Regions from separate parts of the Clostridium carnis genome, predicted to be linked through region 1. Evidence: a T-box and tRNA genes for the amino acid it is inferred to sense, from the RefSeq annotation. Region 1 holds a T-box; the other holds one or more tRNA genes.
The links. The T-box of region 1 lies ahead of asnS (asparagine--tRNA ligase). A T-box ahead of a tRNA ligase gene usually reads a tRNA of that ligase, here a tRNA-Asn.

Region 1 (16,750 bases):
AAAACAAAATATTCAGAGATTGAAATATGGGGTACAGGGGATAGTTATGATGAAAGTAAAGGTGAGTATATTGCACCAAATTCAAAATATAATCAGCTTGTTTGGAGTGACGAGTTTAATGATGATAAGGTAGATGAAAATAAATGGACTATTATTGATGGTATGGTTAATCATGGAGCAATTTATAATAAGAATGCAGTAAGTATAAAAAAGGATAATGGAAATAGCTATTTATCAATAAATACAAAGAACTATAATAGTACTGAAAAATTAATTTCAGCGGTAGGCGTAGATAACTATTTAGGACAAACTATAAATAAAAAAAAGGTTACTTGGTCATCTGGAAGGGTTGAATCTAAAAATAAATATTCATTTCAATTTGGACGTATGGCAGTTAGAGCAAAAGTAAATGATTCTCAAGGGATTTGGCCAGCTATTTGGATGTTAAGCCAAGATGAGACAGGTCATGATGAAATAGATGTTTTAGAATATTTAGGACAAGATCCATGGAGTGCATGGACGACCAACCATTTTGGAATATTAGGAGAAAACAAAGGATCAAATGGAGTTAGCAATAGTAATTATGAAGCATGGAGTCAAGATTTTCACGTTTTTGAAGTAGAATGGGATCCACAAGTAATTAAGTGGTATATAGATGGAAAAGAAGTTTTTAAAAGTACAGATGGAAGAGATGATGGAAGAGATGGCATGCATAATCGTCCAATGTTCCCTATATTAGAAACTCAAGTTGGAGATGGATGGGTTAAAGATGTTGATTATAATAAACAAAATACAAAGCAAAATTCAGAGTATTTAATTGATTGGATAAGAATTTATCAAATGCCAAATCAACCTAATGTAAGATTTGATGATTTAGAGACGCTTGAGAATGGAGTAAGTGATGGATATAGTATAAAACCTTATTCACATACAAGAAATTTAATTAAATTATCAGATGGAGATTTAAATGAAGAAAATAAAGATAATTTTTATTATGGTGGACAGCCAAGATTAGAAAAAAACCGTATAGCTGTTAGTGAGAACTCAGAAAAGGAATCAATTGTATATAATATTCCAAATGTAAAAGATATTCATCTAACAACATATTATCAAACAATTGAAGATAAGATGACTTGGAATAATAGTGCTGGAGCATATCAAGGATATTCCATTAGATCTTCATTAACAAGCGGAGATATTGACTTTAATTTATTTACATCAGAAGATGGGAAAACTTGGAGTAAAGTTAATGATGTAAAAATAGTCGATAATTTTATAGAGAAGCATCCAGGATATGCAAGAACAACTTTTGATGCATATAATTTACCTGAAAATATTAATTTTATAAAAATAGAATTTCCACAATATAAAAATAAAGGTTATAGATTAAACAATGGAGACATAAAAAATATAAAAAATACTGATATTCAGTTAGGTAAAGTAACTTTTTTGCAAAAAAATTAAAGCTTTTAATATAGCTTACAAATAGTTTACTGAAATAAATTTTAATTGCTTTATAAATAAAACTTGAGGAATAGTTGTATTTTAACTATTCCTCAAAACTTTTTATATAGTTATTTTTTTATAAAATAACTATAAACTAATATATATAAAATTAGAAAATAAGTTACTTAAAAGTGATATATTAGAAATCAGATTGTCCTGTAGTTCTTGGGAATGGTATTACATCTCTAATGTTTGACATTCCTGTAATATACATTATAAGTCTTTCAAATCCTAAACCAAAGCCAGCGTGCTTAGTTTCTCCGAATTTTCTAAGTTCTAAATACCACCAGTAATCTTCTTCTTTAAGACCAAGTTCAGCCATTCTCTTAGTTAAAACATCGATTCTTTCTTCTCTTTGACTACCACCTATTATTTCCCCTATTCCAGGAACTAATAAGTCCATAGCTGCAACTGTTTTTTGATCTTCATTTAATCTCATATAGAATGCCTTGATATCCTTTGGATAATCAGTAACAAATACTGGTTTCTTAAAGTGTTCTTCAGTAAGGTATCTTTCATGTTCAGTTTGTAAGTCTATACCCCATTCTACTGGATAATCAAACTTTTTATCAGTATTTTTTAAGATTTCTATAGCTTCTGTATAAGTAACTTTTCCAAAGTCAGAAGATATAACATGGTTTAGTTTATCCATAACTCCTTTATCTATAAATTGGTTAAAGAAAGCCATTTCTTCAGGACACTCAGTCATAACATATTCGATAACATATTTTAACATGTCTTCTGCTAATTCCATATCATCTTGTAAATTAGCAAAAGCTATTTCAGGCTCTATCATCCAAAATTCAGCTGCATGTCTAGCTGTATTTGAGTTTTCAGCTCTGAATGTAGGTCCAAATGTATAAACATTTCTAAATGCTAAAGCATAACATTCTGCATTTAATTGACCAGAAACTGTAAGGTTAGATTCTTTTCCAAAGAAGTCTTTAGTATAATCAATAGCACCTTCTTCAGTTATTGGAATAGCGTTAAAATCTAAAGTCGATACTTTAAACATTTCACCAGCACCTTCACAGTCGCTTCCAGTTAATATTGGAGTATGTGTATAAACAAAACCTTTTTCTTGGAAGAACTTGTGTATAGCGTACGCCGCTACTGAACGAACTCTAAATACTGCAGAAAAAGCATTACTTCTTGGCCTTAAGTGAGCTATAGTTCTTAAATATTCAAAAGTATGTCTTTTCTTTTGAAGTGGGTAGTCTGATTGAGACATTCCTTCAATTATAATTTCCTTAGCTTGAATTTCAAATGGTTGCTTTGCATCTGGTGTTGCAACTAAAGTACCTATAATTGATATTGATGAACTTATAGGTAGTTTTGATACATCCTTAAAGTTTTCTAGGTTATTATCAAATACTATTTGAACATTCTTAAAGAATGAACCATCATTAACTTCAATAAATCCAAATGCGTTAGATGCTCTTAATGTTCTTATCCATCCAGAAATTTTTACTTCTTTTGATAAGTAATCACTTTCATTTCTATAAAGTGATTTAACTAAAATTACTTTATCCATAAATTGTGCCTCCTGTATATTATATAAATTATTAGTTAAAATAAAAAAACCTTCCATCCCTATAAAAGGGACGAAAGGATACTTTCGCGGTACCACCCAAATTGCCATAAAATATGACCACTTAAATAGACACATATAATGTCTTTCAATTAATAACGGTTTGAAATCCGTCTAAGCCTACTATCAATAGATTTCGGTTAGAAACTCAGAGATGTTCTTCACTAAAGGTTTCGTATAAGGCTTACACCGTCCCTTATTCGCTAAGACTACATCCATTAGATACTCTTCTCATCATAGTAATAAACTTATTTACAATGTTAAGTAAGATTTTACACCAATTCACTAACATTTGCAACTTTAAATCATAATATATTTTATAGTATGTTTTTGGAGGAATTTATGGAAAAGAAAAGTTTTCTTGAAGAAAAATTTATAGAGCTTAATAAACTTAAAGGAATGTTAGTAACATATCCAGAAGAATATAAAAATAATATTGTTGAAGTTATGGAAAGGGTCTGCAAGCAAATAGATGGATATTTACATTCTGGAAAAAGATGCATTAAAGAAAATGAAATATTAAGGCAGGAATTTACAATAGAAGAATTAGCTAAGTATAATGGAAAAGATGGTATGCCTGCATATATAGCTATAAAAGGAACAGTTTATGATACAACTGATATTATGAAGTGGAGTGGTGGTGAGCATTTTGGAGTTAAAGCTGGAGGAGATAGGACAGCTGAATTTTTAGAATGTCACAAAGGAAATATGGAGAACTTAAAAAAATTAAGAATAGTGGGAACTATAACGCAATAGTAAAATTGATATAAAAATAAGGCTGTAGCATTAAAGCATTGAAATACAGTAAGAAGTATTTTGATAAACTTAAAACAAAAATATATTATACTTAAATTTCTTTGTGTAACAGCCTTATTTTAAATATTTAAATTCTATTCATTTCCAGTTTCATAAGAGTTAACTAATGGAGTTGGAAAGTTAAGCATTTTAGTGTCTTTAACTATACGTTTAAATTCATATTCAAGTTCTCTAAATTTGACTTTAATATCACTATTTTCATTTATATCTATTAAGCAATATGTTATATTAGGGCGTCCAATTTTAGGTTTTCCGACACTCCCAACATTAATAAATATTTTATTACCAAATTTCTTAAAAGATGGAATATGTGTATGTGCACAAACCAGTATATCACAATCAGTAGTTTCCATAACTTCTTGAGTGTTTACCCCATCTTCAAATAAATATTCATTAATTGCATTTGGACTACCATGAACAAATTTAATTTTAGAGCCTTCAAAATTATAATCTAATGAAGTTGGAAGCTCGGATAAATAAAATTTATTAGAAGCTCGTACTTCTTCACAAGCCCAAGGTAAAGAAAATGAATTTATGCTTGTATTTCTTATGAAAGTAAAATCACCATCAACAACTGATGCATCATAATTTCCCTTTAAGCAAGGGATCTCTCTTCTTTTTATTAATGCAATAACTTCATTTGGATGAGGACCGTAGCCAGTTAAATCTCCTAAACAAATTATCATGTCAACTTTTTGATTATCTATATCTTCTAAAGCTTTCATAAGTGCATAAATATTACCGTGTATATCTGAAATTGCTGCTATTCTCATTTTTTCTCCTCCTAAAAATCTATATATACATTATAGCACTTTAACATGGTAGGAATAAATATTTTACCTATAGTATTAAATAGATATTTTTTATAAAAGTGGTATAGTATATTTATATAGATATTTCTAAGGAGGAAAGAAAAATGAAGTCTAGTAGGGTAAGTAGTGTTTTAAAAGCTATGAGAAAAGAAGGATTAGAGCAAATTATAGTAACATCACCGTCATCAGTATTTTATTTAACAGGAAAATGGATTTCACCTGGTGAACGAATGCTTGCTTTATACTTAAACGTTAATGGAAATCATAAGATGATAGTTAATAAATTATTTCCTATATATGAGGATTTAGGTGTAGACATATTATGGTATTCAGATATAGAAGATCCAATAAACATGTTATGCACAGTTGTGGATAAAGAAAAGACATTAGGTGTGGATAAATATTGGCCAGCACATTTTTTAATAAAGCTTATGAATAATAATGTGGTAAAGGGCTTTGTAAACTCATCACCTATAATAGATAGACTAAGAATGATAAAAGATGAAGAAGAAATTAAATTAATGAAAGATTCATCTAAAATAAATGATAAAGTAATGATTGAGCTTTGGAAGGAGATAAAAGAAGGTTATTCAGAAAAGTATTACTGTAATATGTTATCTGAAATCTATGAGAAGAATGGAGTAAATGGATTTTCATTTTCTCCAATAATTGCAACAAGTCCTAATGGTGCGGACCCACATCATAAATCAGGTAAAGATTTAATAAAGAAAGGTCAAAGCATAGTTATAGATATTGGAGGAATATATAAGTATTATTGTTCAGATATGACAAGAACTATCTTTTTTGGTAATGAACCAAATGAGCAACATAAGAGGATTTACAATATTGTAAAAGAAGCTAATTTAAAGGCAATAACTACTGTAAAAGAGGGAGTTAAGTTTTCTGATATAGATAAAGCAGCAAGAAGTGTAATAGAAGAAGCTGGGTATGGAGAGTATTTTACACATAGAACTGGACATAGCATTGGAATAGAAGGTCATGACTTTGGGGATGTAAGCTCAGTTAATAATGAAGAAGTTAAAGCAGGTATGATATTTTCCATTGAACCTGGAATTTATCTAAAAGATAACTTTGGTGTAAGAATAGAAGACTTAGTTTTAGTTACTAAAGATGGCTGTGAGGTTTTAAATTCAGTAACCAAGGATATAACTGTTATTTAACTTAATAATATAAATAAAAAACTAGGTTAAAGTTCAAGGATATTTAAATAAGAGTTTTTCTTGTTTAAATATCATTAGACTAAATCCTAGTTTTTTTATTTATAAATTAGAATAATATGCCTGCAATTGTTGCAGTTAAGCAAGTTGATAATGCACCGCCTATTAAAGCTTTAAAGCCTAAGTTTGCAATTGTTCCTTTCTTTTCAGGTGCTAATCCACCAATTCCGGCTATTTGAATAGCTATTGAACTAAAGTTAGCAAAGCCACATAATGCATAAGTCATTATTAAAACTGTCTTTGGTTGTAATGAATTCAAAGATATTAAGTTTGATAATTCAGAGTAAGCTACGAATTCATTAAGTATAATTTTTTGTCCAAGCAGACTTCCCGCTGCTGATATATCAGAAGTAGGCACACCCATAACAAATACTAAAGGTGAGAAAAGTTTTCCAAGTAACCATTGGAAGCTTAAATCTGGGAATCCAAAAATACCACCAAAAAATGAAAGTATAGCATTAAGTAAAGCTAATAAGGCTATAAATGCTAATAGCATTGCAGCAACATTTAACGCAAGGCCTAATCCTTCACTTGCTCCATTAGCTGCAGCTTCAACAACATTAGAAGCTGTATTTTCTACATTTATATTAGTTGAATCTTTTGTTGCACTTTCTTCAACTTCAGGAACTAATATTTTAGCTAATACTAAACCTGCTGGAGCAGCCATTATACTAGCAGCTAAAAGATGTCCTGCGTTTACTCCCATTGCAACATATCCGGCCATTACACCACCAGCTACAGTAGCCATTCCACCAACCATTATAGCCATAAGTTCTGATCTAGTCATATCTTTTACAAATGGTTTAACAAGTAACGGAGCTTCAGTTTGACCTAAGAATATGTTACCGACGGCACTTAGTGTTTCTGAACCACTAGTTCCAAGTAATTTACAAATAAATTTAGCAATAAACTTAACTATAATTTGCATAATGCCAAGATAGTATAAAACTCCCATCAATGCAGAGAAGAATATAATTGTAGGAAGTATTTTTACAACCCAAATAAATCCAATTGCATTTGTATCAGTTAATGGTCCAAATAGAAATTTACTACCTTCTCCGGTAAAGTCAAGTAATTTTGTTATTACATCGCTAGCACCTTGAAATATGCTTCTTCCAAGAGGAATTTTAAGAATAAGTATGGCAAATACAACTTGAAGTCCAAGCCCAGTTGCAACTAAACGCCAATTAATTTTTTTCTTATTTTCAGAAAGTAGGAATGCAATTCCAAGTATAGCGATAATTCCTATAATACCTATAAATCTATCCAATTTTTTTCTCCTTCGTTGGTTATAAATTTTATCATTAGAATAATAGTTTTAGATTAATTCTATTATCTTAGTCATAAGGGCGGTAAAGTTTTCTTTAACCATATTAGATGTTTCAATAACTTCTTCGTGATTAAGTGGTTGTTCTAATATTCCAGCTGCCATATTAGTCATACAAGATATTCCAACAACCTTTATTCCGCAATGGTTAGCGACAATAACTTCAGGAACAGTTGACATTCCAACAGCATCAGCGCCTAAAACTCTAACCATTCTTATTTCAGCAGGTGTTTCATAAGTAGGGCCACTCATCATAGCATAAACTCCTTGCTGTATATTAAGTGAAAGTGAGTTTGCAATACTTAAAACCTTTTCTCTTAATTCAGGATTGTAAGCATTAGACATATCAGGGAAACGTGGTCCGAAATCGTTAAGATTTCCTCCTATTAAAGGGTTGTTCCCAGATAAATTTAAATGATCTGTTATAAGCATTAAATCTCCGGGAGAATAGCTAGTATTAACAGCTCCAGCTGCATTTGTTACTATTAATTTTTCTACTCCTAAAAGTTTCATTACTCTAACTGGAAATGTAACTTCATTATAGTCATATCCTTCATAATAGTGGAATCTACCCTGCATTGCTATAACGCATTTCCCGTTTAACATTCCAATAACTAATCTTCCTGCATGACCCTCAACAGTTGAAGTTGGGAAGTAAGGTAGAGTTTCATAAGGATAAAATTCAGGGTCTTCGATAGTATCTGCTAATGATCCTAAGCCAGAACCTAGTATTAATCCTATAGTAGGCTTATACTTAGTTTTTTCAAGAATGCTATTTGAAGCAACTTGAAGTTTTGTTGATAAATCCATAAAATCACCCCTAATTATAGTTTGTTAATTTTTTTAGTTTTTATAAGTGTATTTTTGTAAAATTAAGTTTAGTCTTTGTAAATTATAAAATAAAGTTAACAAAAATGAAACAAAAAAAGAAATAATTATAAAGAAATATTAAATTTACTAATAATAAATCTTTAATTACAAGTATAAAATGAAGATTTTATACTTGTAATTATATGGGGATATCTGGATGAATCGACAAAAATAATTAGATTACTTTTGAAATTAAAAAAGACCTAGAGAATATAAATTTCTCTAAGTCCTTTAAGCTACTTTAATAATAAATCAGCTACTTTTACTACATCTCCAGCTCCAACAGTTAAAACAAGATCATTTTCAGATATCATATCTTTTAAATATTCAGCAGCTTCGTTATGGCTGTGAACATTGATGCAGTTTACACCTTTATTTCTTAAGGCATTACCAAGTTCATCAGAAGATACTAAGCCTGTATCTTTTTCTCTAGCTGCATATATATCCATTAAAATAAGTTCATCTGTATCAAAGAAACATTCAGTAAATTCTTCAAATAATGTTTTTGTTCTAGTATAGGTATGCGGTTGGAAAACTGTATAAATTTTATTGTGTGGAATTAATTGAGCAGTATTTAAGGTTGCTTTTATTTCTACTGGATGATGAGCGTAATCATCAATTATTGTAGCACCATTAAGCTCCCCTTTATGCTCAAAACGTTTATGGGCACCCTTACATTCTTTTAAGCCTTCTATTATTGCTTCGTAAGGAATATTAAAAATAAGTCCTACACATATTGTTGATAAGGCGTTTAATATATTATGCCTTCCGGTTGTACTTAAAGATACTGAAAATAATTCTTTATCATCCTTAGTTACAGTAAATGTTGCACAACCATTAGTATTAAAAGAAATATTTGTAGCTCTAACATCACCTTGATTTATTCCATAGCTCAATGTATTACATTTGGCTTTTTCTAAAACTTCATTTACTTTTTCATCTTCACAATATCCTATTAAATAACCGTCAGTAGGAATTATATTTGAAAACTTTTCAAATGTAGATTTTATATGATTAATATCTTTATAATAATCTAAATGATCTGCATCTATATTTAATATAATTCCAACATAAGGATAGAATTTAAGGAAAGATTCCTTATATTCACAGGCTTCTGTTAAGAAGTATTCACTTTTTCCTATTTTAAAATTACCATTTATAACATCAAGATTCCCGCCTACTAATATTGTAGGATCAAGATTTGCCTTTAATGTTACATGAGATAACATTGAAGTACATGTTGTTTTGCCATGTGTACCTGCAACAGCTACGTTGTATTTATGTCCTTTCATTATTAAACCAAGAAATTCAGCTCTATCCATTAAATCTATATTTTGTTTCTTAGCTTCTAATAATTCAGGATTATCGGAAGGTATGGCTGCAGTATAAACAACAAGATCTACATCTTTAATATTTTCTCTTTTATGTCCTATGTATATTTCAGCACCTTCAGTTTTTAATTTCTCTGTAATTTCTGATTCTTTTGAATCAGAACCAGAAACTTTAAAGCCATTGTTTAATAGTACAGCTGCAAGTCCGCTCATACTTATTCCACCTATGCCAATAAAGTGAACCTTTTTATTTATATCTTTATTAAAATCAAAAGACAAAAAATCAACCCCTTTTTAATTAATACAGTGTTTAAATTAGAATTAAGTGTATAATTAAATCAAATATAAATTAAAATATTCGATAAATCTTCCATTTATAATTATATACAAATTTCCTAAAATGAACACAATAAAAAACTAGCATTTCAATATTTTATGAAAAAAATATTAAAAATGTTATAAATTTAGAGGTATTAATTAAGTTAGTGACTAAAAGCTATTGATATTGAGAAGAATATGGAATAAAATATGAATATTAGATGATGAAAGTTGAAAAATAATTCGGAAAATAACAAAAATTGTAGGTGGTATGATTTGGAAAAATTAAGTAGGAATAGCAGAGTGGTTGCTATAACAAAAATATTAACAGAAAACCCGAATAAAGTTATGGGGTTAAATAGTTTTTCAGAACTTTTAAATGCTGCAAAATCTACTATAAGTGAAGACATAGTTATAGTAAGAGAAGTATTAGAAAAGTTAGAAATGGGAAGAGTTGAAACTATAGCTGGAGCTGCTGGTGGAATAAAGTATATTCCAGGTGTAGGAAAAGATAGTAGTAGAAAATTTACTGAAGAATTATGTGAATTATTAAGAGATGAAAGTAGAATAGTACCAGGGAACTTTATATATGTAACAGATTTAATGTATAATCCTCAAATAATAAGCAAGGCTGGAGTTGTTTTATCTGGATTTTTTAAAGAAGTGGAAGTGGATTGTATTGTAACTGTAGAAACTAAGGGGATTCCTTTAGCTTATGAAGTTGCAAGAAGTCTTGGAATACCACTAGTAATAATAAGAAGAGATAGTAAAGTAACAGAAGGATCAACTGTTACTATAAATTATGTTTCAGGGACAAGTGGGAGAATACAACAAATGTCACTTTCTAAAAAGTCTATGAAGCCTCAAAGTAAATGTATCTTTATAGATGACTTTTTAAGAGGTGGTGGAACAGCAAAAGGAATAAAAGATTTATTAAAAGAATTTGATAGTGAGTTAATTGGAACAGGAGTTTTAATAGATAATATAGGTGTATCTAATAAAAAGGCATCAGGATATATATCATTAGTTGAACTTAATTATATTGAAGAAACAAACACATTAGATGTTCAGCCATCAAAAATGGTAGAATAAAGTAAAAAAGTAGTAGTATTGCACTAAAACTCATTGAAATTTTTAAAAATTTGAAAAAATTCTAAAAATTTTTAGTAAAAAAAAGGATTTTAATGATTTTTATAGAAATATTAATAGTATCATAGCAACTGGAGGTGTAGTGCAATGACAATTACAGACGTTAGAATCAGAAAGATAGCTGCTGATGGAAAAATGAAAGCTATCGTTTCAGTTACATTTGACAATGAATTTGTAGTTCATGACATTAAAGTAATCGAAGGACAGAATGGATTATTTATAGCTATGCCAAGTAGAAAGACACCGGATGGAGAGTTTAAGGATATAGCACATCCTATAAACACTGAGACTAGAGAAAAAATTCAGTCCTCAATACTTGAAGCTTATGAAAAGGCTAGATTAGAAGATGAAACTGAAGCTGTAACTGAATAAATTAATGTTTATTTAAAATAAAAGGGAAAATATGCCCTTTTATTTTTTTTGTAAATTTAAAATAAAATCAATCACTATTTAAATTCTCTCTTAAGGTTGAAATACTCTTTCTAATACAATATAATATAATGAGATGTATACGAACGTTTTTTTAAAGTATTTAAAATTCGTCCTTAAAGTTTTGAAAATGAGGTGTTTTATATGTATAGATGTGCTCTAATTTTAGCAGCAGGACAAGGTACTAGAATAAAATCAGATTTACCAAAAGTGTTACATAAGGTAGCTGGTAAAGAAATGGTTAATCATGTTATAGATACTATGAGAAAAGCTAATATAGATGATGTTAACGTAATTATAGGAAAAGGAGCTGAGTTAGTTAAAAAGAATACAGCTTCAAGAAAAATAAGTTATTCATTACAAGAAGAACAATTAGGAACAGGTCATGCAGTAAAATGTGCTATTGACTTTTTAAAAGGAAAAAAAGGAACAGTAGGAATATTTTGTGGTGATGCACCTTTAATTAAATCGGAAACCGTTGAAAAGCTTTTTGAAGAGCACATAAAAAATAATAATAGTGCAACTCTTTTAACTTCAATTGTAGAAGATCCGACAGGTTATGGAAGGGTCATTAGATCAAACGATGAGGTTTTAAAAATAGTTGAGCATAAGGATTGTAATGAAGACGAATTAAAAGTAAATGAAATGAATGCAGCATTATATTGCTTTGATATAGAAGAATTATTATTATCGTTAGATAAATTATCTAACAATAATAATCAAGGGGAATATTACTTAACTGATGTAATAGGAATTTTAAAGGAAAAGGGAAGTAAGGTTGGAGCTGTTGTAATAGATTATGAAGAAACAATAGGCGTAAATTCAAGAGTTCAACTTGCTGAAGCAGAAGAAATATTAAGAAAAAGAATTAACTTAAGACATATGGTAAATGGAGTAACACTAATTGATCCATCAAGCACATATATTGGGGATGATGTAGAAATTGGTAAAGACACCATTATATATCCAGGAAATGTTATAGAAGGAAATACTAAAATAGGTGAAAGAGTTATGCTATATCCAAATTCTAGAATAAGTAATAGCATAATTTTAAGTGATGTAGAAATTCAATCATCTGTTATTCTTGATAGTAAAATTGGGGAAAAGACTACAGTTGGACCATTTGCATATATAAGACCAGATTCAGTAATTGGAAGTAGTGCAAGAATAGGAGATTTTGTAGAAATTAAAAAATCTACAATTGGGGACAATACTAAGGTGTCACACTTAACATATATTGGAGATGCTGAAGTAGGATCAAACTGTAATTTTGGTTGTGGAACGGTAGTCGTAAATTATGACGGAAAAGATAAACATAAAACAGAAATTGGAGATAACAGCTTTATAGGTTGTAATACTAACCTAGTTTCACCAGTTAAGGTGGGCAACAATACTTATATAGCAGCAGGATCAACTATAACTAATGAGGTTAAAGATGGAGATCTTGCTATTGCGAGGGCTAAGCAAAGAAATATTGAAGGTTGGGTAAATAAACGAGGTCTTACTAACAAATAGTTATTTAGATATATAAAGTGCCAAAAATTTTAAGGAGGTCTTCACAATTATGATAACCCATGGAAAAAACATTAAAATATTTACTGGAAACTCACATCCTGAATTAGCACAAGAAATAGCAAATATATTAGGATTACCGCTTGGAAAAGCTAAGGTTTCAACTTTTAGTGATGGAGAAATTTCAGTTGATATAGCTGAAACAGTAAGAGGAACTGATGTATTTTTAGTGCAATCAACTAGCTCACCAGTTAATAACAATTTAATGGAACTTTTAATAATGATAGATGCTTTTAAGAGAGCATCAGCAGGTAGAATAACAGTAGTTATGCCTTATTATGGATATGCTAGACAAGATAGAAAGGCTAAATCAAGGGATCCTATAACTGCAAAATTAGTAGCTGATCTTTTAACAGCAGCAGGAGCTCATAGAGTATTAACAATGGACTTACATGCAGCTCAAATACAAGGATACTTTAATATTCCAGTTGATCATCTATTAGGATCACCTATATTAGCTAAATACTTTATAGAAAAAGGATTTGATGATAAGGAAGATGTAGTTGTTGTTTCACCAGATTTAGGAAGTGTTACAAGAGCAAGAAAATTTGCAGATAAACTACATGCTCCAATAGCTATAATCGATAAGAGAAGACCAAAAGCTAATGTTTCAGAAATAATGAATATAATCGGAGATATAAAGGGCAAGAAGTGTATTTTAATAGATGATATGATAGATACAGCAGGTACAATTGCAAATGCAGCAAATGCTCTTAAGGAATTAGGTGCTACAAATGTTTACGCATGTTGTACACATGGGGTACTATCAGGCCCAGCTTTTGAAAGAATAAATAATTCAGCAATTGAAGAGTTAGTTATGTTAAATACAATAAAATTACCAGAAAAGGATGATTTAGTTAAATTTAAAGCTATTTCAGTTGCACCATTATTTGCAGAAGCAATAAAAAGAATATATGATGATGAGCCGATAAGTAAATTATTCGAATCATAGTACATAAACTTGGATAATAAACCCCTAAAAAGCATAAACTTTTTAGGGGTTTGTTGTTAATTAATAATTTGTAAAATTTATTAATTATTAACAAAAACATCACAATAAGATATATAATATAATTGTTAAGGATGGTGACTTTTATGGAAAGTAGATTAGGAAAAGTTTTAATAGTTGATGATGACGAAAATATATGTGAAGTTATAAATATGTATTTAGTTAGTGCTGGTTACGAAACAAGAAAGTGTAGTAATGGTAGGGAAGTATGCAATGTATTTCCAGAATTTAAGCCAGATCTTGTATTATTAGATATAATGATACCTGGCATGGATGGTATAGAAGTTTTAAAATGGATAAGAAAAACAAGTGAAATACCTATTATTATGTTAACAGCTAAGGGAGATACTTTTGATAAAGTATTAGCTTTAGAATTAGGTGCAGATGATTATATTGTTAAACCATTTGAACCTAAAGAACTTCTAGCAAGAACTAAAGCTGTAATGAGAAGATATAACTATGATAGTACAGATAAAGAAGTTATAAATTATTCAGATTTAATGATAGATGTAAATTCATATAATGTTGTTTATAAAGGTGTAGAAGTTAAAATGCCGCCAAAAGAATTTGAGCTTCTACATTATTTAGCAAGTAATAAAAATAAAGTTTTTACTAGAGAACAATTATTATGTGAAGTATGGGGGTATGATTATCCAGGAGACTCAAGAACGGTTGACGTTCATGTTAAGAGATTAAGAGAAAAAATAAATGGCGGAGAAAACTGGCAGCTTGAAACGGTTTGGGGAGTAGGTTATAAATTTGAGGTGAAATAATGCGTAGAAGAGGAATTATCTACAAATTATTAATTTCATTTACAACTATAACAGCAGTAGTATTAAGCTTACTAGGAATTTTTCTTTCATCATGGTTACATAGAGAATACATGAAAGAAAGACAAATTTCATTAGAAAAGCAAATGAATTTAATTGAAACTGCAACTTTAAATTTTTTAAATCAAAATAGCAATAGTGTATATGAAGAACTTAGAAGTGTAATGAAGGCAGTTAAAAGTAATATTGGAATGGACTCTATTATAGTAGATAATCTTGGATATGCATATGTAGTTTCTAGTGATAATTTAAATAAACTGAAATATACTAAACTTAATATACCTCAAGATGAACTGGAAAAGTTTAAAAATGGTGAGGCTGAAGGCTTATTAGTAGTAACAGAGAAGAATTTAAAACAAAAAATACACATAAAACCTGTATTTAATAATGGTTTTTTTAGTGGTACAATAGTACTTTTAGGAAATGATTATTATTGGGAAGGATTAACAGATGTATATCAGAGCATTTGGATATCATTAGCTATAGCTCTAATTTTATCCTGTGCAGTTGCATATTATTTTACAAGAAAAATACTTATAAAGCCGTTAAGTGAAATTAATAATGCTGCAAAAAGGTTAGCAAAAGGTGATGTAGAGAAAAGAGTTTATATAAACTCTAAAGATGAAATAGGAGAATTAGCAGAGTCATTTAATATAATGGCAGAATCATTAGAAAAAGTAGATAAAAAAAGAAGAGAGTTTATTTCTAATGTATCTCATGAGCTAAGATCTCCAATTACATCGATAAAGGGGTTTATAACGGGCATATTAGATGGAGTTATTCCTAAAGATAGAGAAAATTATTATTTAAATATTGTAAGTGATGAAGTTTGTAGATTATCTAGATTAGTAAATGACCTTTTAGATATTTCCGCAATGGAAGCTGGTAAATTTAATTTAAATAAAATTCAATTAGATATCAATGATATAATAACATTATGTACATTGAATTTAGAGGGAAAAATAAAAGATAAAAAAATGAATGTAGAGGTAGTATTCCATGATAACCATGAGTATTGTATTGCAGATAGAGATAGGATAATTCAAGTAGTAACCAATGTACTTGAAAATGCAATAAAATATGGTATAAACAATGGTGAAATAAAAATAGATACATATAGTAGGGGAGAGAAGGTTTATGTTAGTATATTTAATAATGGACCTACTATAGCTAAAGAAGACATAAATAATATTTGGGATAGATTCTACAAAATTGATAAATCCCGAACAAATAAAGTAAGTACAGGTTTAGGATTGCCTATAGTTAGATTAATACTATCTCAGCATAATCAAGATATATGGATTGACAATATTGATGGAAAAGGAGTTAAATTTACTTTTACTCTAGAAAAAGCTAATTAAAATACAATGCTTTGGAGGGAGTGGGTTAATGGATAAGGAAAGTAAAGAATTAAAAGAAGACTCTTACCCAATTCATTTTAAAAGAAAAAAAACAAAATCAAGTATAAGATTTGGAAGTAAGGTAATAGGTATTTTTATTTTAGCAGGTATGGCCGGTGTGTTATTTTCTAATATTATGATGAGGGTTAAATACGATAAAATAATTAAGCAGATCGATGAAAATAGAATTAATAATGAAATGGTTATATTAAACTATTCAAATTTAATAAAGAAGGTATCCCCATCATTAGTAAGTATAAGTGATGAAGAAAGTAAACTATTGAAAGATACATATTTTGATTCTAATATAACAGGAATAATATTAGATCAAAGCGGTACAATACTTACCAATTATTCGAAAGTTAAGAATAATAATAATATATATGTTAAATTAGCATCAGCAGGAGTAAGACCTATAAAGGCAAATCTTCTATGGGGAAATGAAGAGATAGATATTGCTGTTATCAAAATAGATTATTCAGGAGAATTGGCACCTATAAAATTTGCTGATAATAGGAATGGTATAGAGGGCCAAGAGATAGCAGTTCTAAG
Region 2 (16,750 bases), 620 kb from region 1:
ATTTCTAAGACAACTAGGATGTTGGCTTAGAAGCAGCCACTCATTGAAAGAGTGCGTAATAGCTCACTAGTCGAGAGATCCTGCGCCGAAAATGTCCGGGGCTCAAACTTACCACCGAAGCTACGGGCTGAAGTTTACTTCAGCGGTAGAGGAGCGTCGTAATCGGGCTGAAGTCGTACCGTAAGGAGCGGTGGACTGATTACGAGTGAGAATGTTGGCATTAGTAGCGAGATGTAAGTGAGAATCTTACAGGCCGAAAACCTAAGGTTTCCTGGGGAAGGCTCGTCCGCCCAGGGTTAGTCGGGACCTAAGCCGAGGCCGAAAGGCGTAGGTGATGGACAATCGGTTGATATTCCGATACCACTATTATCGTTATTATCGATGGTGTGACGGAGAAGGATAGGATGTGCTAGCGATTGGAAATGCTAGTCTAAGCGTTTAGGAAGTTAAGGTAGGCAAATCCGCTTTAACAATTCTGAGGCGTGATGGGGAAGGTCCAAGTGACCGAAGTATCTGATTCCATGCTTCCAAGAAAAGCATCTAGAGAGAGAAATAGTGCCCGTACCGCAAACCGACACAGGTAGGTGAGGAGAGAATCCTAAGGCCATCGGAAGAATTGCAGTTAAGGAACTAGGCAAATTGACCCCGTAAGTTCGCGAGAAGGGGTGCCTACGAGAGTAGGCCGCAGAGAATAGGCCCAAGCAACTGTTTAGCAAAAACACAGGTCTCTGCTAAAGCGTAAGCTGATGTATAGGGGCTGACGCCTGCCCGGTGCTGGAAGGTTAAGGGGAACACTTAGCGCAAGCGAAGGTGTGAACTTAAGCCCCAGTAAACGGCGGCCGTAACTATAACGGTCCTAAGGTAGCGAAATTCCTTGTCAGGTAAGTTCTGACCCGCACGAATGGCGTAATGACTTGGGCACTGTCTCAACTGCAAATCCGGCGAAGTTGTAGTGCGAGTGAAGATGCTCGCTACCCGCGATTGGACGGAAAGACCCCGTAGAGCTTTACTGTAGCTTAGCATTGAATTCCGATATTGTCTGTACAGGATAGGTGGGAGACTGAGAAACTAGGGCGTCAGCCTTGGTGGAGTCAACCTTGGGATACCACCCTGACAGTATTGGGGTTCTAACCGGACACCATGAATCTGGTGACGGGACATTGTTAGGTGGGCAGTTTGACTGGGGCGGTCGCCTCCTAAAAAGTAACGGAGGCGCCCAAAGGTTCCCTCAGAACGGTCGGAAATCGTTCGAAGAGTGCAAAGGCAGAAGGGAGCCTGACTGCGACACCTACAAGTGGAGCAGGGACGAAAGTCGGGCTTAGTGATCCGGTGGTACCTCGTGGGAGGGCCATCGCTCAACGGATAAAAGCTACCTCGGGGATAACAGGCTGATCTCCCCCAAGAGTCCACATCGACGGGGAGGTTTGGCACCTCGATGTCGGCTCGTCGCATCCTGGGGCTGTAGTAGGTCCCAAGGGTTGGGCTGTTCGCCCATTAAAGCGGCACGCGAGCTGGGTTCAGAACGTCGTGAGACAGTTCGGTCCCTATCCGTCGCGGGCGTAGGAAATTTGAGAGGAGCTGTCCTTAGTACGAGAGGACCGGGATGGATTGACCTCTGGTGCACCAGTTGTTCTGCCAAGAGCATAGCTGGGTAGCTAAGTCGGGAAGGGATAAACGCTGAAAGCATCTAAGCGTGAAGCCCCCCTCAAGATGAGATTTCCCATAGCATAAGCTAGTAAGACCCCTTGAAGAACACAAGGTTGATAGGTCAGAGGTGTAAGTGTGGTAACATATTTAGCTGACTGATACTAATAGGTCGAGGGCTTGACCAATAAAAAGAAGAAAACTCAGCATAGCTGATTAAATTCGAGAAATAAAATCAAAGAATTTTGGCTCTCATTCATGTGCAATTTTCAGAGAACAAACTCTGAATAATATTCCGTGGTAGCTCAATGGTGGAGCACTCGGCTGTTAACCGATAGGTTGGAGGTTCGAATCCTCTCCACGGAGCCATTTTAAAAAGAGTTTTATAAGAGTAGATTTTAATCTATTGTTATAAGACTCTTTTTTGTTACATAATATATTATTATGTAGATTATTACTGTAGAAAGAAAAAAACAAGAAAAAAATGTAACTTTTTCGTAACTTTTGGTTAATAAAATGTAATGCTTTTATATCTGCAATTCTATATAATAATATTAAGGACAAGCTTTAACGTCTTATGACAAAAAAAGATAAAAATATAAGAAGGATGAAAAGGGATGGGGAAAGTAAAAAATAAAAAAAGATTTATTACATTTATAGGATTTCTAATAATATGCATATTTGGAGTTTCATTTTTATTTAGTAAATTTAATAATAATACAGTTGATGCAAAGGCAGATATTGTAGAAAATGAACAGACTGTAGTTAAAAATAATGAAAATAAAAATGTAGAAGAACAACAAATGCAAGAAAATAAAAAATTAGATAACTCTGATTATTTGTTATTAAAGGATGACCCAAATGCAGATGATGCAGCAAAAGTTATTCCTGAAACAATGTATAAGTGGAACTTTTATAGAGATGATGGAAAAAAAATTGCATATCTAACTTTTGATGATGGACCATCTGAAAATGTTACTAAAGAGATATTGGATACATTAAAGCTTAATAATGTAAAAGCAACATTCTTTACTTTAGGCAAATCAATAGAGAAAAATCCAAATTCTCATAAATTAATTAAAAGGATGGCAAAAGAAGGCCATGCAATAGCTAATCATGGATATTCTCATAAATATGAAATATTATATCCAAATGGAACTGTAGATATAAAAGCTTTTATGAATGATATGAAAAAAAATGAAGATATTTTAAAAGGAATTTTAGGAAAAGATTTTAGCACACGAGTAATAAGAATGCCAGGTGGACATATGAGTTGGAAGGGAATGGCTGCATTAGATGAAGAACTAGTTAAAAATGGAATGTATCAAACGGATTGGAATGCATTAAATGGAGATGCAGAAGGTCATGGATTTTCATCAGAACAACTTTTATCTAGACTAAAAGAAACAGTAAAAGATCAAGATGTTGCTATAATTTTAATGCATGATACTGATGCTAAGAAGAGTACAGCTAAATACTTACAAGGTGCAATAGATTATTTAAAATCTCAAGGTTTTCAATTTAGAACATTTAAATAGTAGGGAGACGGGAAACCGTCTCTTATTTTCTATAATTAAATAAATAAATAGATCTTGATAAATACTATAAATAAATCAATATGATATATAATAGAATTAAGTAAAATTATAAACAGTAAAGTGAGAAGATTAAAGCAATTATAAAAGAGGAGTAATTATTTATGGTTAAAATATTATTGGTAGAGGATGAAGCAAGTATCAGGGGATTTTTAAAAATAAATCTACAAAGAAATAATTATAAAGTTATAGAGGCTGAAACAGGTGAGGAGGGCTTAAAAAAAGCATTAATAGATAACCCTGATATTGCAATATTAGATGTAATGTTACCTGGGATTGATGGATTTCAAGTATGTAGCAAATTAAGAGAGGAATATCCTAGTATAGGAATAATTATGCTTACAGCTAAGGGACAGGATATGGATAAGATTATGGGGCTTGAGTATGGAGCAGATGATTATATAGTTAAACCATTTAACCCTATGGAAGTAGTTTTAAGAATAAAAGCATTACTTAGAAGAATAGGAAATTATGATAAGGAAAAAGAGAGTCTTGAAATAGGACCTTTCAAAATTGATTTATATTCACAAAAGGTTTTAAAGAATAATGAAGAAATTGATGTAACTCCAAAGGAATATTTATTAATGAAACTTTTTTTAGAGAATCCTAACAAGGCTTTTTCAAGAGATAGGTTATTAGATTTAGTATGGGGAGAAAATTACTTTGGTGACTCAAAAATAATAGATGTTAATATAAGGAGACTAAGAGCTAAAATAGAGGATAATTCATCAGAGCCTAAGTATATAGAAACTATATGGGGAATTGGATATAGATGGAAGGATTAAAAACAAAAAGTATAAAAACAAAATTAATTAAAGATTTTTTTATAGTTATTTTATCTACGGTAGTTTTTCTAAATATCGTATTAATAAATTTTGTAAAGAAGTATTATTATGATAATACTGAAGAATTATTATTAAATCAGATTCAAGTTTCAGCAAGTTTTTATAATAAATATTTTTCTACAAGATCTTTAGCAGAAAATGTTTATGATAATATAGATGCTTTTTGGAATCAAAACAATGCACAAGTAGAAATATTTGATGAAAATAAAAAACTTATAATGGATTCAATAGGTGTCATTGATGAAAATCTTTTAAAAGCACCTGATATACAAAAAGCTTTTAAAGGGGAAATAGGAAGATGGGTAGGAAAGGTTGATTATAGTAAAAGTAATGTAATGGCAGTATCATATCCATTAACTAATGGAAAAGAAGTAGTAGGCGTAATAAGATTTATAACATCTTTAGAAGCTGTAAATAGCATAATAAGAAGTATTATGATATTCTTCTTAACAATATCAGTAATTGTTTTAGTGATTGGAGTTATTTTAAGTATACTAATAGCAAATAGTTTAATAACACCAATAAAGTCACTTACTAGAATTGCGGAAAAAATGGCTAGTGGCAATTTTAATGAAAGAAATAAGGTAGAAGGAGATAATGAGATAAGTAAATTGGCAGCTACATTTAATTTTATGGCAGATGAGATAGAAAAAAGAGAACAACTAAAAAATGAATTTATTTCATCAGTATCTCATGAATTAAGAACTCCTTTAACATCAATAAAGGGTTGGGCTATAACATTAAATAGTCATGAAACTGATAAAGAAACTTTAGAAATGGGATTTGAAATTATTGAAGCAGAAGTTGATAGACTAACTGGAATGGTAGAAGAACTTTTGGATTTTTCAAGATTAGTAAATGATAAAATGTCTCTAAATATGGAAGAAGTATCAGTTATGGATTTCTTATGTCATATAGAGTCCCTTATGAAGCCAAGAGCAATTAAGGAACATAAGAATTTAACTTTAATATATGATAAAGAAATTGGTGAAGCATATATAGATGTAAATAGAATAAAACAAGTGCTTATTAATCTTTTAGATAATTCATTTAAGTTTACGACAAAAGATGGAAATATAATATTAAAAGCTATAAAAACAAATTCAATTATAAGGTTTACTGTTGAAGATGATGGATGTGGAATTACAATAGAAGATTTACCAAGAGTTAAGGAAAAGTTTTTTAAGGGAAAAACTTCGAAATCTAAAAATGGAATTGGATTATCTATATGTGATGAGATAATTAAATTACATAATGGTAAATTTGATATATATAGTGAATTTGGTATTGGAACAAGAATAGATGTAAGTATTCCATTGGTAAGGGAGACGTATTAATATATGAAAAAGATATCAGTAATAATATTTTTGATAATTAATATTTTTTTTACAGTATCCTGTAGTAAAGCTAATGGAAAAGATGCAGGAGCAATTAAATCGCCAGAAAACAATAAACTTTTAATAGATGGAAAATGGGAAATTAAAAAAATAAATATTTTAGATGAAGATGTAAAAAATGAAAACTATCTATATGGAAAAGTTGGTGATACAATAGATATTTCAACAGAATATATAAAATTTGGTGAAAAGATATATATTAGCCCTAAATACAAGTTGAAAATAGTAGATGAAAATTATGTTTTATCATATGAATTAAATTTATTTATAAAGAAGTTTATGAATGGAAAAGAAAAAGTAAATGTAGTATCTATGATTGATGAAAATAGTATTTTAGGTGAATTTATATTACCTGAGAAGGATAAAGGATATATATATATTAAAGGATTTCTTATGGAAGTTATAAAGGTAGGAGAATCTTCTAATTATATACAGGAGAATTTACCTAATAAAAATATATTACCAGATGAAAATATAGAATATAATGATGATGTTGGAGTTATGCTGGCTTTGAAAACTCCAAGAAGAGAAAATGAAGATGGAAGCTATAGTAGAGAGAAATATAGAACTTTATGGATTTCTCTTAAGGATAATAAATTACAATCAATAATAGAAAAAGAGGGAATAATATTTCCAAGAATGAATGGAATATGGAAGTTAAATAGTAGTATAATAGAAAAAAATGGATTCACTAAAGAAATTTTTAATGTTGCTCCCATTGAAGCTCAATTTAATAAGGAAGCTAATGCAACTATTTTAGGTAATAACACATATAAGAATATAAATTTTATTGGTAATGATTATATTGCTATAGAAAAAAGTACAGAAACACCATTTAAAAATGAATTTTCAAATTACGAGATTTTACCAATAGATAATATAAATTCAAATAGTGGGATAACAATAGAAGAACTTTATTCAAAGGAAATAAGTCAAAAGTTTGAAGAAGACTTTCATAATGCATTTAATAGTATGAGTGAAGAGAAAAAAAGTAGTTTAAGTAAAACAATAGATTTTAGCAACTATACTGTTAAACGAGAAGATGGAAAATGGACTTTAGTTGGAAAAATTCTATCTAAAAATTATAATGAAAGTGGAGAAGATTTTAAATTGTCTTTAAAACCGAATAAAAAGCTTTTAAATTATGATACTTTGTTTATTCCATGGAAAGTCTTAAAAGGAGATATTACATTTTTAAGAGATGCATATACTGCTCCAACAGGAAGAATAGCTATAGTTCTATTTAGTAATGATTTGGCAGTTTATGAAATAGGAAACAAAAGGTTAAATGAACTTCCATTAATTAATATTCCAATAGAAGATGATGAAAAAGTTATAATGGCAGAATGGGCAAGTGGAATCTATGTACAAAATTGGGAGAAAGCATTTAAAGATGGAATAGAAATAGTAAATAAGGAGGAATAGAATGTTATCAAAAGTAACTGTATCTAGTGTATTAGCTAGATGCTTAATAACAGGTGGGGATTTTGCAGAAATATTTGAAGAGGACACTATAAATACCTCAATTAATATATTAAATGGAAAAGTTGAAAATTCTGTAGCAGGAAGAAATTACGGAATTGGTATTAGAATATTTAAGGGGCTAAAAAGCGTATATGCATATACAAATAATAATAGCTTAACAGCATTATTAGATACTGCACAAAAAGCAGCATTAGCTTTAGGAGAATTAAAAGAAGAAGGAAATATTATTGTTAGTGAAAAAGAAATACAAACTAATCATCCAATAATATATTTACCATCAGGTATTGGAATAGAAAAGAAAATTGGTGTTATGAGAATTGGATATAATGCAGCTAAAAGCTATCATAGTGAAATAGCTCAAGTATCAGTTGGATACATGGATAAGGAACAACATGTGTTAATTGCTAATACAGAAGGTTTATATGTTGAAGATAAAAGAGTAAGAACAAGATTAGCAATAAGTTCAATAGCATCTATAAATGGGGAAAATCAAACAGGTTTTGAAGGTCCAGGAAGACATATGGGATTTGAAATGTTTAATACTGTAGATCCAGAGTATTATGGAAAAGAAGCTTCAAGAACTGCATATACTATGCTACATGCTAAAAATTGTCCTGCAGGTATTATGCCTGTTGCAATAGACAATGGATTTGGTGGAGTTATATTCCATGAAGCTTGTGGACACTCTTTAGAAGCAACATCAGTAGCAAAAGGAAACTCTGTCTTTACAGGTATGCTAGGAAAACAAATTGCATCAACAAAAGTAACTGCAATTGATGATGGAACTATAAAGAATGCTTGGGGATCATTAAATATTGATGATGAAGGAACTAAAACAAGAAAAAATATTCTTATAGAAAATGGTATTCTTAAGGGGTATATGATAGATAAGTTAAATGCTAGAAGAATGGGAATGGATGTTACAGGTAGTTCAAGAAGACAAAGTTATAAATATGCACCAACTTCTAGAATGACAAATACTTATATAGCTGCAGGTTCTGATAAAGAAGAGGATATTATTAAATCAATAGATAATGGATTATATGCAAAAAAGATGGGTGGAGGCTCAGTTAATCCAGTAACAGGAGAGTTTAATTTTGCTGTTTCAGAGGGGTATATAATTAAAAATGGAGTTATTCAAGAACCTGTAAGAGGAGCAAGTTTAATAGGAAAAGGTAGCGAAGTCTTAATGAATATAGATATGGTTGGAGAAAACTTAGAACAAGGCCAAGGTATGTGTGGATCATCTTCAGGAAGTATTCCGACTAATGTAGGTCAACCTATGATTAGGGTTAAAGAAATTACAGTAGGTGGAAGATAGGAGGAGTTAACATGAATTTTAATAGCTTTATAGAAGTATTATTTAATAATGCAAAAAAAGAAGGCTTTGAAGAATATGAAGTATATTTTACTGACAGTGAAAGCTTAAGCATTAATATATATAAAGGAGAAGTAGAAAAATATAAATTAACAAATTCATATGGATTTTCCTTTAGAGGAAAAATAAATAACAAAATAGGATATTCATATACAGAGATTTTAGACAATGATGCAATTAATATGCTTATAAATAAAGCAAAAGAAAATGCATTAGCTATAGAAAATGAAGATATGAATTTTATATATGAAGGAGATAAAGAATATATTGAAGTAAAAAGTTATCATGAAAAACTAGAAAATTTGCAACCTGATAAACTTATTGATTTAGCATTAAATATGGAGAAAGAGGCTAAAGAAATAGATTCAAGAGTTTATAATTTTAATGGTTGTGGAATTTCATATAGCAATTCTTCTTACGGAATAATAAATTCAAAGGGATTAAATCTTAAAAATAAGTCAAATCTTTTAAGTGCATATGTTGCACCTATAATAAAAACAGAAGAAGGTATGTATGATGGAATGGGTTATACTATAGCAACTTCATTAGATAATGTAAATCCTAAAAATATTGCTAAAGATGGAGTAAGAGAAGCAGTATCTAGAATTGGTGGGAAGTCAATACCATCAGGAAAATATAAGAGTATAATAAATAATGAGGCTATGGTATCAATTTTATCTACATTTGCAAATGTCTTTAGTGGAGATGCAGCACAAAAGGGGTTAAGTCTTTTAAGTGGAAAAGAAGGGGAAAATATAGCTGCAGATATATTAACTTTAGTTGATAATCCACATCTAGAAAATGGGTTAGCTTCAGTATCCTTTGATGATGAAGGAGTTGCAACTAAAAAAACAAATATAATTAAAGAGGGAAAGTTAATAACATTACTTCATAATTTAAAAACAGCTTATAAAGGAAATACAAAGACAACGGGAAATGGATTTAAGAATTCGTATGGATCACCTGTTGGAGTATCACCAACTAATTTTTATATAGAAAAAGGAAGTAAAACTTTAGAAGAGTTAATGAGTATAGTTAAGAATGGACTTTTAATAACGGAATTTGCTGGGTTACATTCAGGAGCTAACTCAATAACTGGGGATTTTTCTTTAGCCGCAAAGGGATTTTATATTGAAGATGGAAAGAAAACTTTCCCAGTTGAACAAATTACAGTAGCTGGAAATTTCTTCGCATTATTAAAAGAAATAGAGGAAATAGGATCTGATTTAAAGTTTCCAATGAGTAGTGTTGGAAGTCCATCAATGATAATAAAAGAACTTTCAGTAGCAGGAAAGTAGTTATTTAAAGTAAATGCAAAAGGCGAGAGAATAGATAATTCTGTGTAATTATCATTTTTATTATTTTAATATTACTGGAAATTTTCATTTCCAGTAATATTTTTTTATATTTAAGAAATACTAATAATGTTTCTTTTTACCTTTTTTAGTATTTCAAAAAAATCTAATAGTATGCATATAATTTATAAAAAGTACAAGCTTTTAAGCTAATTCATCTTTTAATTGATCTTCAAATATTATTGATAGCTCCGCTAGCGTAGCACCCCAATTATGTATAGGCTGAGTCCATTTTTCTAGTATCTCCATCGTTGCTAAGTAAACACACTTATTTAAAGATTCATCAGTTGGGAATATGACTCTAACTTTAGTGAATTTACGTATTTGACGATTAAAACCTTCTAAGATATTTGTAGTATAAATCATCTTTCTTATAGTTGGAGAGAAGTCAAAAAATGTTGAAAGATTACTCCAATTGTTATACCAGGAATCTATTACTATTCCATATTTATCTCCCCATCTCTCCTTTAAATTATCTAGCTGTGCTAACGCAAGTTCCTCTGTTGTAGCCTTATAAACCTCCTTCAAATCTTTCATAAATGCTTTTTTATCCTTTGAAGCTATGTATTTTATTGAATTTCTTATTTGATGAACAATACATGTTTGAATATTTACTGATGGAAATACTGTTTTTATAGCTTGTGGAAGCCCTTTTAATCCATCCATACAAGCAATTAAAATTTCTTTTACACCTCTATTTTTTAAATCATTGCAAATTCCTAACCAGAATTTAGCACCTTCAGCTTCATCAACCCATATACCTAAAATATCTTTATACCCTTCCATAGTGTATCCTAAGCATATATAGACAGCCTTGTTAACTATCTTTCCATTACTTCTAACTTTAAAGTACATAGCATCTAAATAAACTATTGGATATATTTTATCTAATGCTCTATTTTGCCATTCGGCGGCGCTAGCAAGCACTTTATCAGTTATTTTAGATACCATCGATGGTGATATAGTTATTCCATATAAGTCTTCAATTTCAGCCTGAATATCAGATGTTGACATACCTTTAGCATATAAAGATATAATCTTTTTATCTAACTCAGTACACACAGTTTCATATTTTTTTATAATTTGTGGCTCAAATTCAGCATTTCTATCACGGGGTACGTCTAAGTCGACGTCACCGAAGGAACTCCTTAAGTTCTTAGTACTATAACCATTTCTATAGTTCTTTTTTACTTCATCTAAAGTTTCAGTTCTTTCATATTTATTTCTACCTAAATGTTCTTCCATTTCTCCTTCTAATATATTTTCAAGAACATCTTTTACTAATCTTTGTATAAGTCCATTTTTCCCCATAACATCATCAATAGTCTTACACTTCTTTACCTCCTCATTGTAATCAAAGTTGGTATCAATTTTCTTTGGCATAATATTTCCTCCTAAAATTTATATAGTATATTATTCCAAAACTACCATCTGTTCATACAAAAAAACAGTAGTTAGTTTTGTTTTTACACAAAGCTAACTACTGTCCCCAAAAGGCTTGAAATCAATGATTCAAGCCTTTTTATAATTTATTTATTAGTTTTAGAAAAGTAATTACTTCTAATCATTTTATCAGAAAGTTCAACTATATTTTTATATAGTTCTTTTTCAACATCAGTTAAACCCTCTCCAACAACATCTAAATTTGTTAGAACTGCAAAGTTTTTATTTGTATTTAATAGATTTCTTCCTAAAGCTGTATTAATATATTTATCTTTTGAAATACCCATTAAATAAAGTAAAGAAGGCATTATATCAATTTGTCCACCTATTGTATCAAAGGTTTTTGGTGATTTAATATCCTTTGACCATATTATAAATGGTATTGTATGATTACCATTATCTAAATACCAATCTTCAGTTTTACTTAATGACTCTATACTATGATTATAATATTTATGAACTCCAGTATGATCACCTTCTATTACAACAACAGTATTATCTAGTATTCCTTCAGAGTCTAATAGCTTTAAGAAAGCTCCTATTTGCTCATCTGTATATTTGACACTTTCAAAATATCCTCCAAGCTCACTTGCGTTAAGTTCACTTTCTAAACCAAGAGTTCTATATTTTTCAGGAATGTCAAAAGGACCGTGATTTGTAAGTGTTACAGTAAATCCATAAAAAGGTTCTTTAAGTTTCTTTAACATTGGAGCTACTTGAGTAAAGTAACTTCTGTCAGATAAACCCAAACCTATTTCTTCATCAATATTGAATGAATAATAATCTGTAAAATGTTTAAATCCAATTCCAGTTAATCCATTTACGTAGTTCCAGAATGAGCCTTTATCTGGATGTATAGCAGAAGTTTCATATCCTTGTTCTTCTAGTAATAAAGGTAATGAGTTATAAGTTGTTGATGGATATCTAAAGAATGTACTACCTCTTCTTAAAGGAAACATTGAAGTATTAATCATTAAATCACAATCAGAACTTGTACCTTCATTAACTTGCTCATAAATATTTGGGAAGTAAAGACCTGTTTTAATTAGATCATCCATAACAGGAGTAATTTTCTTTCCATTAATTTCTTTACCTATAATAAAGCTTTCTAAGGATTCTACTTGTATAACTAATAAATTTTTATTTTTAAATATACCAGCATACTCATTATCAGGTAAGTTTTCCTTTTGAGCAAAGAATTCATCAATTTGTGATTGTTCTTCTTTTGTTAACTCATAAGGTGTTGAGTCTTTATAAACATTGTATAAGTCAAACACATGATACCCAATAGGAGAAAAGTATTTTGCTGTATTTGTAGGGTCATAGTTTGAAAATAAATATCCATTTTTAATATCCTCATTATTTAATACATATAAATTAAAAGGAACATAGGCTATGTATCCAATTGATAAAGCTAAAGCAGCTATAAAAGTTATAGGGGCTCTTCGCTTTACCTTTGTAAATGATTTTCTACCTAAGAATATAGCAATAGCAAATATAATAAAGTCAATAAAGAATAAATAATCTTTATCACTAAACATAGAAGCTATAGCACCACCCATATTATCTAGGTTTGCAGTTTGAGTAAATAATAATGCAGATGGCATTGTTAAGAAACCTCTAAAGTATCCTAAATCACCTAAAATTAATGACGTTAAAAGTATATCTATTAAAAATAGATATATTATACGACCTCTACCTTTAAATAGTAATGCAAAACTAAGAAAAGCTAATGCAAAGGAATAATAATAAGGTAGAAAGCTTTTAGCAACTGTATAACCAAGGTCAATATCTAAGTTATAAGGATTTTGGTTAGCTGCAAAGCCTTGGAATAGAACTCCTTTAAAAACTATAGCAACAAATGGAATCATAAACAATATAAATCTTATAATTCCAGCTACTCCAATTTTAGAAGTAAAGAAATCTTTTATTTTAACTAATAGCTTGTCCAAATAATCACCTCTTTAAAATATATTAAAACTTATTTTTTAAACTTATAACAAATAAATTATAGTATAGTGATTTAAAGAAATCAAATTATAAATACATTAAGATTGCAGGAATTAATATTATATATTTCATTAATATATAATATTTAACATATTAATTGGAATGTGTTAAATATTAATATGGTATAATAACTATATATTTTGTTAAAGATTATGGAGGTCAAATATGCTTCAATATGATTTAGTTATAATAGGTGGGGGAGCAGCAGGGCTATCAGCTGGAGTAACTGCATTAAAAAATGGAATAAAGAAAGTTTTAATATTAGAAAAAAATGAAGATTTAGGTGGAAATTTAAATCTTTTTATACACAAAGGTTTTGGAAAGTATTATTTAAATGAAATTGTTACTGGACCAGAACTTGCTAGTTTTTTAGTAAGAGATTATAAAAGTTTAAATGGAGAATTTAAGGTAAATACTCAAGTTTTAGAAGTAACTAAAGATAAGGTTATAGTATATGTAAATCCTAATGAGGGAATGAAAGAGATAAAGGCTAATGCAATAATATTAGCAACTGGATGTAGAGAAAAGTTTACAGGAAACATAGTAGTGCCAGTTCATAAATATACTGGTATATTTACATTAGTTTCAGCACATAGACTTATAAATTTACATGGTTTTTTACCTGGTAAGGAAGTTATAATAGTTGGTAAAAATAAATGGGCATTATTACTAGCAAGGAGATTACTAATTGAAGGGGCTAATGTAAAGGCTATAATAGATAATTCAAGTTCAGGATTTGTTAGTGAGGATGAAACAGAGATTATAGATGGATTTAATATAAATATTATAAAAAATAGTAGGATTATTGAGTTGTATGGTAATGAAAGAATAGAAAGAGTTGTTATTCAAAGTTTAGATAGCGGAGAAGTTGAAACTGTTGATTGTGATTCATTAATACTTACAGTTGGATATTATCCAGAAGTAGATTGTATTAGAAAAGCCAATATAGAATTAGATGAGGAATTAGTTCCAGAAGTAGTAGATTATGAAACATCTATCAAAGGTGTGTATGCAACTGGTACAATTTTAAATGGCGAAAGTGGATTTGAAATTAGTGGTGAAGAGGGAGCAAAGGTAGGAAAAATAGTTTCAGATTACTTGAAAAAGTATGTATATTAAATTTTAAAATAGTGTTATTAAATTTAAAAAATATGGGGCTATTGAATCAAAATATATAGATATAATATAGAGTGTTTAAATAAATTTAAGACAGCATATATTATATTTAAATTTATTTGTGATATAGCCTCATATTTTTATTGTTTAATTATTTCTTTGAAAGACTATTAAATTCATAGTTTTTAATTGCTTCGCTAAATAAAATGTTTTGACCAGTATTATTTAAATGAATTCCATCTAGAAAAATATCATTAGCAAGATTTTTTAATGTAACGTTATAAAAATCTATATATGTAATATTATAATTGTTACATATATTTATAAGCTCTTCTCTTAATTTTACTAGGTTTTGCTCACAGTAAAAATATGTATCTCCTGGATAAAATAAATTATAAGCATCCTTAGCAATAATAGTTGGTGGTATACCAATTACTATTTTACTGTTAATAGAAATCAAGTCTTTAATCATTAATCTAATATTATCAATGATAGATGACACAGATCTATTAGAAAGTAAATCGTTAGTACCTCCCATAATAAAAACAAGATAAGGATTATATGAAAGAACATCTTCATTAAATCTTACTAACATATCAACAGAGGTGTTTCCATTAATACCTTTATTTATAATAGAATTACTTAAACAATTTTCAAGTTTAGTAACCCAATTCTCATTTTTTCTAACTCCATAACCGAAGGTTAAACTATCGCCAATGAAAACTAAATTTTTACTAATCATATTAATATCCTTTCTAAAATGCTTTGTTAAAACAACTTCTACAAATAATAGTCTTCCCACCATTAGCCTTTATAGGATTAGCATCTTTAATTTTTTTATTACAAATATGGCAAATATAATCAGAAGATAAATCCTTTATAGTTTTTTCTTTGTTTTGTGAAGCTGTTTTATTTTGTTTTATATTTTTTATTGGAGAATATAATTTTTTAGGTATTGATTTTTCTCTGGGCGTAATAGCATAAGATAATTGAAATTCACTTTCGCAAAAAAACTCCAATTCAAACCTAGGATTTTCTTTATCATAAAATTCCTCAGTAATAATTCTAGTAATTTGCGCGTCATTTACTATTAGCCCACTTTTTTCAATTCCGTCAAATATACTTTTAGTTATATTAGCAGTATCAGGATGTCGCTTTTCACTTTTGTAGAAAACTTTTAAAACTGCAATAAGAGACTCCTCTAAAATTATATCAGGATTCTGTGATCTTGCATGATATGCAATTTCTTCCTCATATAAAGCATATCTATCATGGGATTTTCCAGTATTATATGGCAAAATGGCTCTTCCATCCTTATTATGTAACTTAAAGTTAGATTTAGATATTGGAGAACCAGAAACAACAACTTTAGCGTATGATTTCATAATAAAACTCCTTAATAAACTTAATATATCCTTAAAAATCCATTAATTCTAATAAAAAATAATGAATAAAAATTTTTTTCAGTATATAATAATCAATAGAAATATTGAGATTTAATATCTAATTTAAATATACAATAGTGTATTTGCTTTAACAAGTTCTATAAATTGATAATAATTTATTAAAAGAGTATAATACATGTATTATTAAAGTACTATAATAAAAGTTGAGGGATAAATTTATGGAAAGAAAATTAATTTTAGCTATAGAGTCTAGCTGTGATGAAACATCAGTAGCTGTTGTAAAGGATGGAAGAGAAGTTTTATCTAATGTAATAGCCTCTCAAATTTCAACTCATGAGCTTTATGGAGGGGTAGTTCCAGAAGTAGCTTCAAGAATGCATATAGAGGTAATAAATAAAGTAGTTAAAGAAGCATTAGAAAAAGCAAATATAACATTAGATGAAATTGATGCAATAGGAGTTACCTATGGACCTGGATTAGTAGGGGCAGTATTAGTAGGATTACAGTATGCAAAGGGATTAGCCTTTTCATCCAAAAAACCATTAGTTGGGGTAAATCATATAGAGGGTCACATTTGTGCAAACTATATAGAGCATAAAGAGTTAAAGCCACCATTTGTATCATTAGTTGTATCAGGAGGACATACTTTCATAGTTTATGTTAAAGATTACGGAGTATATGAAGTAATAGGTCAAACTAGAGATGATGCAGCTGGAGAAGCTTATGATAAAGTAGCAAGATCATTAGGTCTTGGATATCCAGGGGGACCTAAGATAGATAAGCTTGCAAAGGAAGGAAATGAAAATGCAATTGAATTTCCAAAGGCTAATTTTCATGAAAATACTTTAGATTTTTCATTTAGTGGAGTTAAATCAGCAGTGCTTAATTATTTAAATAAATGTAAAATGCAAAATATAGAAATAAATAAAGCTGATGTTGCAGCATCATTCCAAAAGGCAGTAATAGATGTTTTAAAACAAAATGTTATTAAAACATGTAAACAAACAAATTCTGATAAAATAGCAATAGCTGGAGGAGTAGCATCAAACACAGCTTTAAGAGCAGCTTTAGAAAAG

Region 2: it has a tRNA-Asn gene. The T-box ahead of asnS (asparagine--tRNA ligase) is inferred to sense a tRNA for this amino acid. The anticodon was not compared.

What each region holds. Positions count from the first base shown of each region.
Region 1 covers NZ_BAAHYS010000001.1:1,158,957-1,175,706, reverse strand. Annotated here, with positions in the region: gene ACYQ1T_RS05445 (family 16 glycosylhydrolase) at 1-1,464, shown strand, start outside; gene asnS (asparagine--tRNA ligase) at 1,646-3,040, opposite strand; T-box leader at 3,104-3,344, opposite strand; gene ACYQ1T_RS05435 (cytochrome b5 domain-containing protein) at 3,440-3,853, shown strand; gene ACYQ1T_RS05430 (metallophosphoesterase family protein) at 3,988-4,686, opposite strand; gene ACYQ1T_RS05425 (M24 family metallopeptidase) at 4,830-5,906, shown strand; gene ACYQ1T_RS05420 (NupC/NupG family nucleoside CNT transporter) at 6,013-7,233, opposite strand; gene ACYQ1T_RS05415 (purine-nucleoside phosphorylase) at 7,282-8,100, opposite strand; gene murC (UDP-N-acetylmuramate--L-alanine ligase) at 8,397-9,770, opposite strand; gene purR (pur operon repressor) at 10,086-10,901, shown strand; gene spoVG (septation regulator SpoVG) at 11,046-11,330, shown strand; gene glmU (bifunctional UDP-N-acetylglucosamine diphosphorylase/glucosamine-1-phosphate N-acetyltransferase GlmU) at 11,532-12,902, shown strand; gene ACYQ1T_RS05390 (ribose-phosphate diphosphokinase) at 12,952-13,911, shown strand; gene ACYQ1T_RS05385 (response regulator) at 14,055-14,741, shown strand; gene ACYQ1T_RS05380 (ATP-binding protein) at 14,741-16,159, shown strand; gene ACYQ1T_RS05375 (S1C family serine protease) at 16,188-16,750, shown strand, end outside.
Region 2 covers NZ_BAAHYS010000001.1:1,775,509-1,792,258, forward strand. Annotated here, with positions in the region: rRNA gene ACYQ1T_RS08535 (23S ribosomal RNA) at 1-1,832, shown strand, start outside; tRNA gene ACYQ1T_RS08540 (tRNA-Asn) at 1,939-2,013, shown strand; gene ACYQ1T_RS08545 (polysaccharide deacetylase family protein) at 2,262-3,182, shown strand; gene ACYQ1T_RS08550 (response regulator transcription factor) at 3,344-4,024, shown strand; gene ACYQ1T_RS08555 (sensor histidine kinase) at 4,012-5,421, shown strand; gene ACYQ1T_RS08560 (hypothetical protein) at 5,425-6,906, shown strand; gene ACYQ1T_RS08565 (TldD/PmbA family protein) at 6,908-8,287, shown strand; gene ACYQ1T_RS08570 (TldD/PmbA family protein) at 8,299-9,642, shown strand; gene ACYQ1T_RS08575 (IS256 family transposase) at 9,844-11,082, opposite strand; gene ACYQ1T_RS08580 (LTA synthase family protein) at 11,229-13,094, opposite strand; gene ACYQ1T_RS08585 (NAD(P)/FAD-dependent oxidoreductase) at 13,318-14,271, shown strand; gene ACYQ1T_RS08590 (GDSL-type esterase/lipase family protein) at 14,420-15,010, opposite strand; gene ACYQ1T_RS08595 (RusA family crossover junction endodeoxyribonuclease) at 15,024-15,653, opposite strand; gene tsaD (tRNA (adenosine(37)-N6)-threonylcarbamoyltransferase complex transferase subunit TsaD) at 15,893-16,750, shown strand, end outside.